Regions from separate parts of the Bacillus sp. SCT118 genome, predicted to be linked through region 2. Evidence: riboswitches for the same ligand, from Rfam matches in the RefSeq annotation. Region 2 holds a riboswitch; the other holds the start of a gene.
The links. A riboswitch is a leader RNA that binds a small molecule or an ion and turns the genes downstream of it on or off. The one in region 2 is predicted to bind lysine.

Region 1 (9,235 bases), 510 kb from region 2:
CATACTCATAATATCAGCCCATTTTTCTTCTTCTTTCTTAACATGAGCGTCGAATAGGGATGAAGACATGTCTTCCGCTGAAGATTCTAAGCCGTTTACATATTTCACCGCATTCGGTCCGGCCACCATGCCTCCGTAAATCGCAGACAGCAGGGAGTTCGCTCCCAAGCGGTTGCCGCCGTGCATAGAATAATCACATTCCCCAGCCGCAAACAGTCCAGGGATGTTTGTCATTTGATCGTAATCCACCCATAAACCGCCCATAGAATAATGGACCGCCGGGAAGATTTTCATTGGAAGCTTCCGCGGGTCGTCTCCCATGAATTTCTCATAAATCTCAATGATGCCGCCAAGCTTAATATCAAGCTCTTTCGGATCTTTATGAGACAGATCGAGATATACCATGTTTTCACCGTTAATGCCGAGCTTCTGGTTCACACACACATCAAATATTTCGCGTGTCGCAATATCACGCGGCACCAGGTTTCCGTATGCCGGATATTTTTCCTCCAGGAAATACCACGGTTTGCCGTCTTTATATGTCCACACGCGCCCGCCTTCTCCACGCGCTGATTCACTCATCAGTCTTAGTTTGTCATCGCCCGGTATGGCTGTCGGGTGGATTTGAATGAATTCTCCGTTTGCATAATACGCTCCCTGCTGATAAACGATTGATGCAGCAGATCCTGTATTAATCATGGAGTTCGTTGATTTTCCAAAAATGATTCCCGGTCCGCCCGTCGCCATAATGACAGCGTCTGAACGGAAGGATTCAATTTGCATGTTTGTCAGGTTTTGTGCAACAATTCCGCGGCAGGTTCTGTCATCATCTAAAACAGCGCCAAGGAATTCCCAGCCTTCGTATTTTGTGACCAGACCCGCAACTTCGTATCTGCGGACTTGCTCGTCCAGTGCGTAAAGCAGCTGCTGTCCCGTCGTCGCACCAGCATAAGCAGTTCTGTGGTGCTGTGTACCCCCGAATCGGCGGAAATCAAGCAGGCCTTCAGGCGTCCGGTTAAACATGACGCCCATCCGGTCTAATAAGTGGATGATAGAAGGCGCCGCTTCACACATCGCCTTGACCGGCGGCTGGTTGGCAAGAAAGTCTCCCCCGTATACCGTGTCATCAAAATGTTCCCACGGAGAGTCACCTTCCCCTTTTGTATTGACCGCTCCGTTTATGCCACCTTGCGCACAAACCGAATGAGAACGTTTGACAGGAACAATGGAAAACAGCTTAACCGCCATTCCTGATTCCGCTGCTTTAATTGTCGCCATGAGGCCGGCAAGACCCCCGCCGACTACGATAATGCTTGATTGACTCATGATAGCCCCTCTCCCTCTAGTAATCTAGTACTCTTAAACAAATGCAAAAATCGCTTTTAAGCCTACGTATGACAGTGCAACAAAAATAATCAGCGTAACGTATGTCGAAATTCTTTGAGAACGAGGCGTTACCGTGATGCCCCATGTAACAGCGAAAGACCATAAACCGTTCGAGAAGTGGAAAATTGTTGATAAAACACCGACAATGTAAAAACCAAGCATAGCCGGAGAGCTCAAAATATTCGCCATCATGTCGAAATTGACCTCAGCGCCCATTTGTGCAGCAATGCGGGTTTCCCACACGTGCCAGCTGACGAAAATGAGGGTGATGATACCGGTTACACGCTGCAGGACGAATAGCCAGTTTCTCATGTAGCTGTATTGGCCTGCGTTATTTTTCGCAGTAAACGCTATGTACACACCATAAACTGCATGATAAATTAATGGTAAGAAGATAATAAAAATTTCCAAGGCATACCTGAAAGGCAGACTATCCATAAAATGAGCAGCGCTATTGAATGCTTCAGCGCCCCTTGCGGCAAACTGGTTGACGACTAAATGCTGAATAAGAAAGATGCCGACCGGTATGACGCCAAGCAAGGAATGCAATCTTCGAAAATAAAACTCTCTGTTCCCAGACATTACTTTACCCCCTGTTTGATAAGTGCGAAATGTGCTAAATCTCTTCCCCCACTTCTTTCAATTGTAAGCACTTTATTAAGATTTATTGACAATTTCATTTTACTCCTCCCTCAAAAGGGCGTCAAGAAAACGCGTACATAAATTATAATTTTCCGAATTGATTAGTTGATTGAAAAATTTTATTTTATCAATATATATTTCTTGCTTAATTTTTCATAAGAATTACAGGATCATTCTGTAATCCTCCCCCCTGTTTGAGCTATAATATACGCAGGAGAGAGGGGAGACAGATATGAAGTCTAAATTTGAAGCATCTATTGACAACCTAAAAGAAATTGAAATGAACGCCTATGCCTACGAACTAATACGAGAGATCGTTCTCCCAGATATGCTTGGCCAAGATTACTCTTCCATGATGTATTGGGCAGGAAAACATCTCGCCCGTAAGTTTCCTCTTGAATCATGGGAGGAATTTCCGGCCTTCTTTGAAGAAGCGGGCTGGGGAACCCTCACCAACGTAAGCGCTAAAAAACAGGAGCTTGAATTTGAACTTGAAGGGCCGATCATTTCCAACCGGCTTAAACATCAGAAAGAACCTTGCTTTCAGCTGGAGGCTGGTTTTATCGCTGAACAAATTCAATTGATGAATGATCAGATTGCCGAATCATATGAACAAGTGAAAAAGAGAGCCGATAAAGTGGTTCTGACTGTGAAATGGGATATGAAAGACCCAGTGTAATCAAAAAGGCGGTGACTGCATAGTCCCGCCTTTTTGATTGTCATTACACAGCTGAAGGGTGTTTTGAAAGCTCAAATGCATCGTGAAGCGACTCGACTGCTTTCACCATGTCATTTTCGCTTACGACTGTTGACACTTTGATTTCAGAAGTGCTGACCATTTTGATTAAAATGTTTTTTTGCGCCAGTACAGCAAACATTTCAGCCGCTACACCAGGATTTGAGACCATGCCGGATCCAACAATGGATACTTTAGCCAATTTGCTTTCTGTCTCGATTTTCTCAAATTCCAGCGCGTCTTTATACTCTTCAAGCACCGCAACGGTTTGGTCTGCATCTTCTGTTTTGACAGAGAAGGAAATTCCAGTCTTGTCCTCGGCCTGCGTTTGGATAATGATATCTACGTTTATGTTTCTTTTGGCAAGTGTTGTAAAAATAGTAGACAAAGTTGTCAGGCCGCTAGTCAGCCCGTAAATGGTTACTCTTGTGATTTGATCTTCAAATGCAATGCCTCTGACAATTAAATTCTGTTCCATGGATGATTCCTCCTCAATTAATGTTCCCGCTTCGGTTTCTGTACTTGAACGCACTTCTAACGGCACTTGGTAATTTTTCGCGAACTCAACTGCTCTCGGATGAAGAACACCGGCGCCTAAATTGGCAAGCTCAAGCATTTCATCGTATGAGATGCCCGCAAGTTTTCTCGCTGATTTCACATAGCGCGGATCGGTTGTAAACACGCCTGGCACGTCTGTGTATATGTCACATTTATCAGCTTTTAAAGCGGCAGCCAAAGCAACTGCTGTTGTATCTGAACCGCCCCGGCCCAATGTCGTAATTTCACAATCCTCTGTCATGCCTTGGAATCCTGCAACAATGACAATTCTTCCTTTTTCAAGCTGGTCTGCTAAAACCGAAGTGTCGATATCTGTAATTCTGGCGTTTCCGTGAATGGCCTCCGTACGGATTCCCGCCTGCCAGCCAGTATAAGACACAGCGTCATAGCCTTTTTCCTGCAATGCCATTGAAAGGAGTGAAATCGTGACCTGCTCGCCTGTCGCCAGCAGCATATCCATTTCACGTTTGCTCGGCTGGTCAGAAATAGCTTTTGCAAGGCTGACCAATTCGTCAGTGGATTTTCCCATTGCTGAAACGACGATAACGACTTGATGGCCTTTCTGTTTTTCTGCAATTGCGCGGTTTGCCGCATTTTGAATTTTTTCGACTGAGCCGACGGAAGTGCCTCCGAATTTTTGTACAATAAGACCCATGTATTACCACCCTTTACATTTTGGTTCGTGCGGGTGAGGAGAAAGAGCGCTTTGTCCACAATAAAAAAAGCAATGAGAGGAATACTCTCATTGCTTATCAATTAATCATCATGAATGATTATGAACAACGAGATAGCCCTCCAAGAAAATGATTTCTTGACAGCCTTACATTTATTCAATGCACGGCCAGCAAATAATACCGATGGGGTTTTATTTGCTTCGGCGACGCTCCCCTTTCAGCCTTTTTCACAGAATCCATCTTTCTCCAAAGGCATACTCTTGAAGTTCGCACCTCTATCTTCACCATATAACACGATCTAACTATGAAATTAGTTCACATTTTATCAGATCTTATTTAAAAGGACAACATTATTTTTGCAATTTGTCGTAAAGGAGCTGAGCCGCCGCTGCGGGAACACCGGCTTTTTTGATGTCCTCAAGGCTTGCTTCCTTCATTTTTTTAACGGAACCGAAATGCTTTAACAGCATTTTCTTTCTTTTCTCTCCGATACCCGGGATGTCGTCCAAAACGGATTGAAACGCGCTTTTTCCGCGGATTTGCCTGTGAAAACTGATTGCAAAACGGTGCACCTCGTCCTGAATGCGCTGCAGGAGGTAAAATTCCTGGCTGTTTCGTTCCAGATACACCGCCTCCAGCGGCTCACCGATCAGTAAATTTGAGGTTCTGTGTTTTTCATCTTTCGCTAAACCGGCGATCGGGATATCCAAGCCGAGTTCATTTTCAATGACATCCCTTGCTGCGTTGATCTGCCCTTTTCCTCCGTCAATGATGATCAGATCGGGCAGCGGCAGATTCTCACGAAGCACTCTCGTATAGCGTCTTCTGACAACCTCTCTCATAGAACCGTAATCATCCGGCCCTGTAACAGTTTTGATTTTATATTTGCGGTATTCCTTTTTGTATGGTTTGCCGTCGATAAACACAATCATCGCGGAAACCGGGTTTGTCCCCTGTATGTTTGAGTTATCAAACGCTTCAATTCTGTGCGGCGTATAAATATTTAATGCCTCACCTAGTTTCTGCACAGCCCCGATTGAACGCTCCTCGTCCCGTTCGATTAAAGAGAATTTTTCTTTCAATGCGATTTTCGCATTTTTATGGGCCAGCATGAGCAGTTCTTTTTTCGGGCCTTTCTTCGGCTGGTGAACGTTTGTTTCCAGCAGCTGCTCGATCATGGATTGATCTACGCTGTCCGGAACTAAAATCTCCTTCGGAAGGAAGTGGTTGTTTTTTGAATAGAACTGCCCGATGAACGTGAGGAACTCTTCATCAGCTTCCTGATAAAGCGGGAACATGCTGACATCGCGTTCAATGAGCTTTCCTTGGCGGATGAAAAAAACCTGCACGCACATCCAGCCCTTATCGTACGCGTACGCGAATACATCACGGTCGACTAGATCGTTCATCGTCATTTTTTGTTTTTCCATCGTTGATTCAATATGGGCAATTTGGTCACGAAGCTCTTTTGCTCGTTCAAACTCAAGATTCTCAGCAGCTTCATGCATTTTCTCTTCAAGATCTTTTTTGACCTCATTATAGCCGCCCCTTAAGAAACGTGTAATGCTTTCAACCAGCTCTCTGTTCGTCTCTTCGGAAATATCCTTTACGCACGGAGCGAGGCATTGGCCCAGATGATAGTAAAGGCACACTCTGTCCGGGAGCTTGGAGCATTTTCTGAGAGGGTACAGACGGTCGAGCAGTTTTTTTGTCTCCCTTGCTGCCTGTACATTCGGATACGGCCCGAAATAGCGCCCTTTGTCTTTTTTGACATTGCGGGTGACAATCAGCCTTGGGTGGCGTTCATGGGTGAGTTTTATGAAAGGATAGGTTTTGTCGTCTTTGAGCATGACGTTGTATTTCGGATCATGCTTTTTGATCAGATTCATTTCTAAAATAAGCGCTTCAAGATTGGAGGACGTCACGATATATTCAAAATCCTCGATTTCCGTCACAAGCCTTTGGGTTTTCGCGTCGTGAGAGCCGGTGAAGTAGGAGCGTACTCTGTTTTTCAGCACTTTTGCTTTCCCTACGTAGATCACAGTCTGCTGCCGGTCCTTCATGAGATAACAACCCGGTTGATCAGGAAGGAGGGCGAGTTTTTCTTTCAGTTGTTTGTTCATATGTTACCCTTCCTTATGTTTAATCCTTTATTCCCAGTTTAACACGAACGTTTGTTTTTCTCTATGATTCACAATTGGCGAATAAAAAAAGCGATCCCTCAATCGGAATCGCTCTGGCATGTAAGCAGCGGAAAATTAAAGATGTTTGTTTACAAGCTCTTGAAGCGCTTCTTTTGGTTTGAAGCCGACTGAAGTTTCAACTACTTCGCCGTCTTTTAACACAAGAAGAGTCGGGATGCTCATAACGCCGTATTTTCCGGCAGTTTCTTGGTTTTCATCTACATCGATTTTTACGATTTTCAGTTTGTCTCCCATTTCTTGATCCAATTCTTCAAGAACAGGTGCAATCATTTTACAAGGTCCGCACCAAGGAGCCCAGAAGTCTGCCAGTACGACGCCTTCGCTTGTTTCAGCTGAGAAAGATTGATCAGTTGCTTTTACGATAGCCATTATTGAATTCCTCCAATGTGAAATGATGATTTTTAGTATAGCATCTCCCATTCGTTCACGCTATTTTAATGCTTACAAATTATTTTTTCCTGATCACAGCCGGTTTACTCATTTTTATATGGTTGAATGGGATATGCTCTTTTTTTAAAACACAAATCTGATAATGGCCCCGATCACTACAATTGCCCCAATAATCATTAAAATGGTACGAAGCATAAGATCACATCTCCTCTTCACTGTCATGTACTTTACCATGCCCGGCCGGAGCTGTTTTAAAACCTGAAAAAGAGCGCCGGCATGAAGCTCCGGCGCTCTTGCGCAATTAAGAATCAGCACGCAGCGTAAGTAAGACGACTGACATTGGCGGGAGTTTTACTTTCAATTTGTTTTTGCTGAGCGTGTATTGTCTGAAGGATTCCGGTTTGACATGATGAGGATCGTCAAACGTGTTATGCGCATTCATTTTTTCTGCCGTAAGAATGACTCCGGAATGGTCCGCTGCCTTGTGTAGGCCCCTCAGCTCGATTTCCGCCTCCGCTTTGTTTTGGTGATCGATGTTGCAAATTGTGATATTGATATCGCCTTCAGCTTGTTTCGACGCTGAAATGCTGATTTGCGGAAGCGTTTCACCGTTCCATTCATAGTCGGCAGACATTGTCTCTGTGGCTAAAAGAGAAGCGTCCTGGTGCACCTTAAACATATTGAATACATGGTACGTCGGTGTCAAAAGCATCCGCTCTCCCTCAGTCAAAATCATTGCTTGAAGAACGTTGACCGTTTGGGCGATATTGGCCATTTGCACCCGGCGGCAATGCTGATGGAAGATGTGGAAATGAGAAGCCGCCACCAGCGCATCACGAATGGTATTTTGCTGATATAAGAAACCGGGATTCGTGCCTGGCTCGGGATCAAACCACGTGCCCCATTCATCAATAATCAGCCCGACCCGCTGCTCCGGATCATACCGGTCCATAATCGTGCCGTGTTTTTGAATCAATTCATCGATGTATTTGGCTTTTTTCATCGTAATAAACCATTCATCTTCCGTGAATTCTGTGGCTGATCCTTTGCCCTTCCAAAAATCCCCCGGAATCGTGTAATAATGAAGACTCAACCCGTCCATCAGGCCAGCGGCTTTTTTCATAAGCACATCCGTCCAATTAAAATCATCCACATTTGCGCCGCCGGCAATTTTATAAATGTCATTCCCGCTGTAATTGCGGACATAAGTCTGAAAACGCCGGTACAGATCTGCGTAGTATTCGGGATGCATGTTGCCGCCGCAGCCCCAGTTTTCATTGCCCACGCCGAAATATTTCAGCTTCCAAGGCTCTTCTCTTCCATTTTGTTTTCTCCAGTCTGACATCGGCGTGCCTTCTTCAAATGTCATATACTCAATCCACTCCGCCATTTCCTGAACGGTTCCGCTTCCGACATTGCCGCAAATATATGGCTCGCATTCAAGCAGCTCGCAAAGCATCATAAATTCATGCGTTCCGAATTCATTTGATTCAATTGTACCGCCCCAGTGAGTGTTCAGCATTGTCTTACGGTCACCGACACCGTTTGCCCAATGGTATTCGTCCGCAAAACACCCGCCCGGCCATCTGAGGACAGGAATGTGCAGCTGTTTGAGCGCCTCCAGCACGTCCTTTCGTATCCCGTTGATATTGGGGATGTCTGAGTCCGTTCCGACCCAGATTCCCTCATAAATCCCTCTTCCTAAATGCTCAGCAAAATGACCGTATATATTTTTGTTAATGGTTCCTTTTACGATATCTGTTTGAATCACTGCTTGATGTTCAGACATGCCTCTGATCATTCCTTTCATACGGATATGAAAAGCACCACAGTCAAATATGTGATCTGTCTTTTGCCTGAGGAGTCAGCATGAATGTAAGCGCTTTTAAAGTAACCATATTATATATGTTCGTACATGTCAACGACATTTTCTATTGTTTTTTATATTTGTACGTATGTATTTATAAATATGAAAAAATCCCGAACTTTTAAAGTCCGGGATTTCCTTTATGAGTGTATATTCAATTGTTTGAATTCCTCAGTTAATAACGGGACAACTTCAAATAAATCACCGACGATGCCGTAATCCGCTATTTTAAAGATATCGGCTTCGGGGTCTTTATTGATGGCGACGATCACCTTGCTGTTTGACATGCCTGCCAAATGCTGGATGGCGCCGGAAATGCCACATGCAATGTACAAATCCGGAGTAACGACTTTCCCGGTCTGCCCGATTTGGAGAGCGTAATCGCAATAATCAGCGTCACATGCCCCGCGAGAAGCCCCGACTGCGGCCCCTAGCACCTCTGCAAGCTCCTGCAGCGGCTGAAATCCATCCTTACTTTTGACTCCTCGGCCGCCCGCAACGATAATTTTCGCTTCGGAGAGATCAACACCGTCCGCCGTTTTTTTCACGACCTCTTGGATAACAGTGCGGAGGTCAGTAAGAGAAACATCAATGCTTTCGATGCTCCCCGATCTGCTGGTGTCTTTTTCTGAAGCTTGAATGTTATTGGGGCGAATTGTTGCAAAGATCATCGGATCGGTTGAAATGACGCGTTCAAAAGCTTTCCCCGAGTAAATCGGCCGTGTGAACACAACATTTCCTCCGGTAACGCTTACATCTATAGCATCAGAAATTAAGC
Region 2 (9,235 bases):
ATTTAATAGAGTGTTTTGAACAAAAATGAAAATGCATTTGCAAAAATATCGTGTCAACCGGCACTTGCAGTGGTATAATCACAGATGATAATGATTCTCTTTTTCATTTATTTTTTAGAAAGAAGGTATGAGATATGACACATATATACAAGAAACTCGGAGCCGCGTTTTTTGCCCTGTTATTGATTGCAGCGCTGGCAGCCTGCGGGAATAACTCAGAAAGCAAAGGTTCTGCCTCTGATTCAAAAGGCGCAGAAACCTTTACATACAAGGCTGAAAACGGAAATGTAAAAATCCCAAAGCATCCTAAACGGGTGGTTGTCATGGCAGACGGCTATTACGGCTACTTCAAAACACTCGGCATCAACGTTGTCGGTGCGCCTGAGAATGTATTTAAAAACCCTTACTACAAAGGAAAAACCGACGGCGTCGAAAACATCGGAGACGGCACTTCGGTTGAAAAGGTCATTGATTTGAACCCTGACCTGATTATCGTCTGGACAACACAGGGCGCTGATATTAAAAAGCTTGAAAAAATTGCGCCGACTGTCGCAGTAAAATACGATAAGCTCGACAACATCGAACAGCTGAAAGAATTTGCAAAAATGACAGGAACTGAAGATAAAGCTGAAAAATGGCTGGCTGAGTGGGATAAAAAAGTTGCGGCAGCTAAAATAAAAATCAAAAAAGCGGTCGGTGACAAAACCATTTCCATTATGCAAACGAACGGAAAAGACATTTACGTATTCGGTAAAGACTTTGGAAGAGGCGGAAGCATTATTTACAAAGACCTCGGCCTGCAGGCTACAAAGCTGACAAAAGAAAAAGCCATTGACCAGGGGCCAGGTTATACAAGTATTTCACTAGAGAAGCTCCCTGACTTCGCCGGGGATTACATTTTCGCGGGTCCATGGCAATCAGGCGGTGATGATGGCGGCGTATTTGACAGCTCCATTTGGAAGAACCTGAACGCCGTTAAAAATGGCCATGTCTACAAGATGGATCCGATTGGCTTCTATTTCACAGACCCGATTTCATTAGAAGGCCAACTGAAGTTTATTACGGAAAGCTTGACTAAATAAACAAAAGAGCCGCCTGCCCGCGGCTCTTTTACTGATTTATAAGAACGGCTCAATTTGAATCATATCAGATATTTTCTTTGAGCCATTCATATTAAGCTGCCTCCTCATCGCGATCAGTTTTTTTATGCTGGAGAGACTGAAAAACGTTTTTTGCATATTCGATTGTGCCTTAAGGTTTTTCTTTCGATTTCAGCTTTCCTGTCAGCTAGGTTAACGAACGGATTCCTAACAGGAGAAATTGTGATTTTATAAAAAAGACACCTGAGCAAATCAGGTGTCTTTTCATTATGCTTGTTTTTCTTTCTGGAACTTTTTACTCACAAATGGATAAACGATCAAGCCGACAAAGAATAAACCGATGCCGAGGATAAATGTCGTTAAATCTGCTGTGCCTGTTACGATAACAAACACGGAGTATGCACACGCCAGTATCGCGATCAATCCGTCTCTTACACGGGAGCCTTTCAGCTGGTCATACGTTTCACCTTTGATGACTAGCTTCAAGCTGTAGATTGCAGATACCAGATACGGAATTAAATATGCAAGTGTAGCCGCTGTCGTTAAAAATGTAAATGCGTCACTTATTGTCCGGGAAATAACCGAGAAAATGAAGACCTGTGACATGACGTTTGTAATAATGAGTGCAATGACCGGACTTCCCTTTTTATTCGTTTTTGCAAAAAATGCCGGGAAATCTCCTGCTTTAGCGGCTTGGTATGGCACCTCAGAGCCAAGCAAAATCCAGCCGAGCATCGTTCCGAATAAACAAAGGATAGCCAAAAGCGCCATAATCACGCTTCCCGCGTTTCCAACAATCGCATAGAGTACATCAACAAATGGTTTTTCAGAGCCGACAAGCTTATCATGCGGCAGAACACCCATCGTAATTAAAGTCACAATAATATATATGCTCAAGGCAATCAGCAAGCCGGTAATTGTCGCACGTTTCACATCACGCTGAGAGCGCGCACGGCCGGACAGGATCACCGCGGATTCAATTCCGACAAACGCCCACAGTGTAGAAATCGCGGCGTTATGAACCTGGCCGCCAATTCCAATGCTTGTGCCGTTTTCTCCTTGAACCGGGAAATAAAAATGACCGAATAATGTCGTTTGAAACACAAACAAACCGGCAACGATAAAGAAGACAAAACCTAATACTTTAGAAAGCGTTGTGACAAAGTTTAATTTACTTGCGCCGTTAATGCTGGCAACAAGAATCGCGTGCGTTCCCCATAACAAGATCGTACATACGGCAAACGTCAGTAATTGGCCGAGTGTCACCTCTTGCCCGCCGATCGAAAACATCTCACGTTTATCAACCAAGATCGGGAAGAACGAAGTCAAGTAACCGGCGAGACTTGTGATGATTGCCACGTTACTGATCCAGCTCGCCACCCAGTAGCCCCACACCATTGTGAAACCTGCAGCGTTGCCTTTTTTCGGGTCAGAAAACAGCGCTCTTGCATAACTTTGCGGTCCCGCTGTCAGTTCAGGCTTGCGAATGGACAAGTGTCCGAACACAAGTGCAATCATCAGCACGCCGGCACCTGTCAAAAGCCAGGCGGACGTAGCTCCAAACGGACTCGCAATTGAAGCAAGCGAGCTCGGCAAGGAGAAAATTCCTGATCCAACCATATTTCCAACGACAAACGCCGTTAATAACCAAAAACCCCATTTTTTTGTCTGTTCCATTCCAGTACCTCCATGATTCTTTGTACGGACCAGACCCCGAGATCATATAAACGCAAAAAAAGCCTGAACAAAAGTCCATGCTTAAAGAAACACACACCCTTGATCTCCGGATAGCCCTCCGCGAAAAAGCACGCGGCAGTCCTGCACTTATTCAGATACAGTCCCAGCATAGAGAAGGATCGGCTTTCTCCACACTTCGGCGCTGATGCCTTTTACACATGTTTAACAGCCCCTGTCAGCCTGGCATGTGTGACTCATCATCCGCGCAACCTCTACCTCACTGAGAAAGAGTGAGGATTTAATTATTCAGTTACTCCCAGAAGGTTATCAAAGAAAGGATGATCTGTCAAAGGGAACAGATGGAAAATACGGATAGAGCCAAGCCCTATCCGCATGTGGTTATCGATTATTTTTCTTTTTTTGCACAGCTTCTTGAAGCGGATCATCTTTTAGAGCTGAACCAGCATCTTCAAGAGCTCCTTGGATTACGTTTTTTTCTTTTTCGGAACGTTTTCCTTTATCTTTATTAAAGAAACCCATTCGTATCACCTCTTTTAAAAAATAGGTACATGTTTAAGATGCCTCTTTCCTGAAAAATTATGCGGGATATTTTTTATCGTCCAAAGTCCTGTTGATCAAACATACATTCTCTTGATATATTTGTAATTCAGAGATTTTTTGCAAAAGATAAAAGGAGAAGCGGCAAATGACAGGAAAAACACACATCATGGGAGGCATCGCTTCTTGTACGGCAGCGGCTTATTATTATGGATTTGATCCAGTGCTTATGGCTGCGTCAGGCGCGGTTGGAGCATTAATACCCGATATCTGCCACACACAAAGCAAAATTGGGAGAAAATTTCCTATTTTATCGAAAGTGGTCAGCTCCGTTTTTGGCCATCGTACCTTTACACACAGCTTACTGTTTATGCTCATCATGTTTTTTATCACTTCTACATACATTCCAGATAAAAACATATCAGCCGGCCTGATGATCGGAATGGCGAGCCACTTGATTCTTGACGCTTGGACGGTGAACGGAATCAAATTATTATTCCCTTCAACGATCCGCGTTCGGCTTCCATTATATATGAAGACAGGCAGTTTTTCTGAGCAGCTCGTGCTAGCCGGCCTGACCCTTGCTTCATGTTACTACTTTTATATGCTGTTTCATGGGCGCATGTTTTAAACATGAGTGCTGAGACTTGTCTGAACCGGCTGTTTTTAGTAGGTTTTACTTAAGAAGCATTTCATGCAGATGATCAAGAAAACGTGAGGAGTCATATTGATGAAAGGAACCTTTTTTCACAATCAGCGGTTTTTATGTTTTTCGATCTTATTTATGTGGATCAAAACGTATGTGATATATAAACTCGGCTTTGATTTGCAAATCGATACTCTGTTGGAGGAGCTAATGCTGCTGGTCAACCCGCTCAGCTTTATTCTTCCTTTATTCGGGATCGGCCTGCTTCTGAAAGGAAACAAGCAGCGGGCCTTTTTGCTGATTGCCAATCTGGTTCTGACTGTCATCTTGATCTCCAATACGATTTTTTACGGCTTTTATATCGATTTTATTACCATTCCGGTTTTATTTCAGGCCAGCAACATGAGCGATATGGGCAGCAGTGTAAAAGAACTGTTCCATCCTCTGTTTATCGCCCTGTTTGTGGACTTGGTTTTTCTGCTGCTGTTCGCCAGAAAAACCAAACACCCACAGACAAAAGCCGCTCCCCGCACGATCAAACGGTACTATGCAGCTTCCTGCGGCATGCTTTTATGCACACTGGCACTTGCAGAAGTACAGCAGCCGAAGCTTTTGGCACATTCTTTTGACCGGGAAATGCTAGTCAAAAGCATCGGTCTGTTTCAGTTCCATATTTACGATACAATTTCTCAGACTGTTAATATCAGCGCGAAAGCTTTTGCCGATGAAGACAGTATAACTGCCATTAAAAACTACACAGAGGCTGATTACAGCAAGCCTGATCAAAGCAAATTCGGTCTTGCAAAGGGGCGCAATGTCATCTTTGTAACACTTGAGTCGACCCAAAGCTTTGTTCTGAATGAAAAAGTAAATGGAAAAGAAATTACCCCATTTATGAATGATCTCATTAAAAAAAGCTATTCCTTTGATCATTTCTATCAGCAAACAGAACAAGGCAAAACATCAGATTCAGAATTTATCGTCGCTAACTCACTGTATCCTTCCCTTAGCGGCGCCGTCTTTTTCACGAAAAGCGACCATCAATTTCATACGATGTATAAATCGCTGAAACAGCACGATTATTATTCAGCCGTCTTTCATGCTAACCATAAAACATTTTGGAACAGAGATGTCATGTACGATACGTTTGGCATTGACCGCTTTTTTGATGTTGATGATTTTCATGTCACTCCCGGGACATCGACAAGCTGGGGCTTAAAAGACAAAGAATTTTTAGAGCAGTCCGCCGAAAAGCTGAAAAGCCTGCCGCAGCCGTTCTACAGCAGTTTTATCACGTTAACGAATCATTTTCCGTTTGAGATTGATGAAAAGGATCAGCTGATAGATGAATTCGATTCAAGCAGTGATCTGTTAAACCGCTATGTGACCACGGTTCGCTATGAGGATGAAGCATTGAAGCATTTTATCCAAAAACTGAAAGACGAAGGCTTATACGAAAATTCGATGATCGTATTTATGGGAGATCATTACGGCATTTCTGAAGCCCATAACGAGGCAATGGCTGAGTTTTTAGGGAAAGACGAAATCACACCGTATGACAACGTTCAGCTCCAGCGGGTGCCGTTTATCATACATATCCCGGGAATCACCGATCAAAAGCCGGAAACCATCCCTGATGCCGGGGGACAGGTCGACGTCAGGCCGACGCTGATGCATTTGCTCGGCGTTGAGACAAAAGGCGATATCCAATTCGGCAATGATTTGCTGTCGGGCGACCGCACCCCATTCGCCGTTCTGCGAAACGGCAGCTTTATTACGAACGATTATATATACACAAAGAACACGTGCTATAGCCAAAAAACAGGTGAAGTGCTGGAAGATCAGGATGCGTGCCTCCCTTATAAGGAGAAAGCAAACGAAGAGCTTTCTCTCTCTGATAAAATTTTAAATGGTGACCTGCTCAGGTTTTCCGAATGAAAAAATCCCTCTATCAAGAGGGATTTTTTACGTTTCCAATATCACCTTGCCAGTCAGCTTCGTTTCATAGCCGTTTAAATGAGACAAATTCGCCTTGTAGTCCTCAGAATTCAAAATCTCCTTCACGGCTTTCAGCAGCTGCTCATGTTTTTTCAAAACAACGATATCATATTGTTCGTCGATGAGCGGGATAAAATCAACACGTCCCATATGTGCCGCGTGCTGTGCCCCGATTCCCACGTCAGCCTGTCCGCTTGAAACTTGTGAAGCGGCAGCATAATGATCAGTCACGATATCGCCATATCCCTTTACATCAGCCGGATTCACACCAAGCAAGCCAAGCTGTTCATCAAGGAGCACCCTTGCGCCAGAACCCTTTTCCCTGTTGATGATCCGGATATCGGCTCTTTTCAAGTCTTTCCAGCCTTGAATGTTTTTCGGATTCCCTTTTTGCACATACAGTCCTGCTTTGCGGAGAACGACATTGATGAGACAAAACGGTTCACCTGTCAAAATCCGTTTTACATAAGGCGCGTTATACTGGCCCGTTTCAGCATCGTACAAATGGAGGCTGACAATGTCACACTTGCCTTGATACATATCAATCAGGCTGTTTAAGCTTCCTTTGTATTTACGGAGCGGCGTCTCCTGAATGGCACTCTCCAAATGCTTGCTGAGGAGATCCATCGAAATGTCCTGTCCGCTGATCATGACATTCGGTCTGCCGTCCGGCTCAGCCTCCTGCACCTGTTTCGGCGCTTCTGTTGCAGCTATGGGCTGAGACATTCTCATATTCGTTTTATATTGCTTTAAATCTTCTTCATCCACACGCATCTGCCTTCCGACACGGTAAGCAGGCAGCACGCCTTTTTTAATCAAATCATAAACGGTCAGCTTTGATACCTTCAGCAGACCTGCAACTTCTTCTATCGTATAGGAAGAGGTTTCATTCATCATCATCACTCTCCTATTTTATTATACCTTTTCGCCGAATGTAAAAAAACCCACATAAACCAAACATAATCAGTTATAATTAGTTATATCTAATGATAAGGGGTGCAATCATGTTTAAGAAGTATTCTATTTTCATCGCAGCCTTAACCGCTTTTCTGCTTGCAGCAGGCTGTTCTTCAAACCAGTCTTCAACGGACAGCGAGAAAAAAGTAACGTTAACCATCTCAGCTGCCGCCAGCGCGCAGGATGCACTTGAGGAAATCCAAAAAAATTATGAAAAAGAGCATCAAAATATTACCATCCAAGATAACTATGGCTCATCCGGCGCCTTGCAAAAACAGATTTCTCAAGGAGCAGGAGCAGATCTGTTCTTCTCAGCTGCTGAGGATAAATTTAAAAAGCTGGTGGATGATGGAGATATCGCAAAAAAAGACAGCACTGATTTAGTCGGTAATGAAATTGTACTGGTCGTACCGAAAAACGGAGATTCACCTGTGACAAGCTTCAGCAATCTGGCTGAATCAGAAAAAATCGCCCTTGGCACCCCGGAATCCGTACCGGCAGGAGCTTATGGGAAAGAATCACTGACAAAGCTGTCTTTATGGGACAAAGTGAAGGATAAAATTGTGTATGGAAAAGACGTTCGCCAAGTTCTTTCTTATGTTGAAACCGGCAATGTAGACGCAGGTATTGTTTATAAAACAGATGCCCTGGTCTCGAAAAAGGTCAACATTATTGACGAGGCAAAAGCAGATACACACAGCCCAATTGTCTATCCGTTAGGAATCGTAAAAGATACAAAACACCGTAAGGAAGCGAAGGAATTTTACGAATACCTGCAATCTGATGAAGCAATGAAAGTATTTGAGAAATATGGCTTTACTGCCGAGTAGCATAAGCGCTTCAGAATTTTTCACACCCGTTGTGCTTTCCTTTCAGGTGGCGGCAGTTGCCGGAATTGTTGTCATTATTCTCGGAACACTTGCTGGAGCATGGATGTCACGGGCATCATTTTTCGGAAAAACGGCACTCGAAACATGTTTTATGCTTCCGCTCGTTCTTCCGCCTACTGTTGTCGGTTTTATTTTGATCGTCATTTTCGGAAAGCACAGCTTCATCGGACAAGCCATCGAGTGGATCTTCCGGCAGCCTGTCATTTTCACCTGGTGGGCCGCTGTGATCGCCTCGGCTGTTGTAGCCTTTCCGCTTATGTATCAATCAGCCAAAACCGGATTTGCTGACATTGACCCCGATATACAAGGTGCGGCAATGGTAGACGGCGCAAGCAGATGGAAAGTGTTTATCCATATCTCCGTCCCGCTTGCCTATCCTTCATTGCTGACCGGAAGCATCCTCAGCCTTGCGCGGGCGCTCGGAGAATTTGGCGCAACACTCATGTTTGCAGGGAACATCCCCGGTGTTACGCAAACACTGCCGACGGCGATATATGTCGCATTGGATTCCGGCAACAATACCCTTGCCTGGGCGTGGGTCGTCTGTATTGTTGTCATTTCCTTTTTGATGCTGTTTTTCATTCAACAGAAAAAAACGCACTAAAAAAACTCCCCGCAACGGGGAGTTTTTTGATTAAAACAGAAGCTCATCAGGATTTGGGCCGACACGCTCATCTTTATTTAATGCGTCAATTTTGTCCATGTCTTCTTGAGACAATTCGAAATCAAAAATATCAGCGTTTTCGATGATACGGTGTTCTTTAATGGATTTTGGAATGGTTACAACTTCATGCTGCAGATCCCAGCGCAAAATCACTTGAGCCACAGATTTATTGTGTTTTTCAGCAATCTGTGTCAGTACTTCGTTATCCAAAAGCTGTCCCTGCATGAGCGGAGACCACGCTTCCAGCTGAATGCCTTGCGCTTTGCAGTAATCTCTTAATTCTTTTTGCGTCAAGCGAGGGTGAAATTCAACTTGGTTCACCATCGGTTTGATTTCAGCATCTTTCAACAGCTCTTCTAAATGATGTACTTGGAAGTTGCTGACGCCGATCGCGCGGATTTTGCCGTCCTTGTACAGCTTTTCAAGCGCACGCCATGTATCTTTATATTTATCTTTGCCAGGCCAATGGATCAAATATAAATCTAAGTAATCAAGCTGCAATCTTTCCAGGCTTTTTTCAAAGGCAGCAAGCGTTGTTTCGTAGCCTTGATCTTCATTCCACACTTTTGATGTGATGAAGAGCTCTTCTCTTGCCACACCGGATTCTTTAATCCCGATGCCAACGCCTTCTTCATTTTTGTAGATCGCTGCTGTATCAATACTGCGATAGCCATTTTTAATTGCCGCTTTCACTGATTCAGTCGCTTCATTACCATTTTCTACTTTAAAAACACCCAGACCGAAC

Region 1: another riboswitch for lysine. It lies ahead of ACQVGT_RS06765 (aspartate kinase); the one in region 2 lies ahead of ACQVGT_RS04120 (amino acid permease).

Annotation. Positions count from the first base shown of each region.
Region 1 covers NZ_CP191225.1:1,338,390-1,347,624, reverse strand. The annotation lists gene sdhA (succinate dehydrogenase flavoprotein subunit) at 1-1,326, opposite strand, end outside; gene sdhC (succinate dehydrogenase cytochrome B558) at 1,360-1,968, opposite strand; gene ACQVGT_RS06770 (YslB family protein) at 2,261-2,707, shown strand; gene ACQVGT_RS06765 (aspartate kinase) at 2,751-3,977, opposite strand; lysine riboswitch at 4,103-4,282, opposite strand; gene uvrC (excinuclease ABC subunit UvrC) at 4,347-6,119, opposite strand; gene trxA (thioredoxin) at 6,255-6,569, opposite strand; gene abfB (alpha-L-arabinofuranosidase AbfB) at 6,892-8,379, opposite strand; gene etfA (electron transfer flavoprotein subunit alpha) at 8,598-9,235, opposite strand, start outside.
Region 2 covers NZ_CP191225.1:826,063-835,297, reverse strand. The annotation lists gene ACQVGT_RS04125 (iron-hydroxamate ABC transporter substrate-binding protein) at 135-1,082, shown strand; gene ACQVGT_RS04120 (amino acid permease) at 1,368-2,777, opposite strand; lysine riboswitch at 2,881-3,060, opposite strand; gene sspJ (small acid-soluble spore protein SspJ) at 3,177-3,317, opposite strand; gene ACQVGT_RS04110 (metal-dependent hydrolase) at 3,484-3,966, shown strand; gene ACQVGT_RS04105 (LTA synthase family protein) at 4,066-5,919, shown strand; gene ACQVGT_RS04100 (substrate-binding domain-containing protein) at 5,947-6,873, opposite strand; gene modA (molybdate ABC transporter substrate-binding protein) at 6,984-7,766, shown strand; gene modB (molybdate ABC transporter permease subunit) at 7,738-8,430, shown strand; gene pgoN (glyoxal/methylglyoxal reductase) at 8,461-9,235, opposite strand, start outside.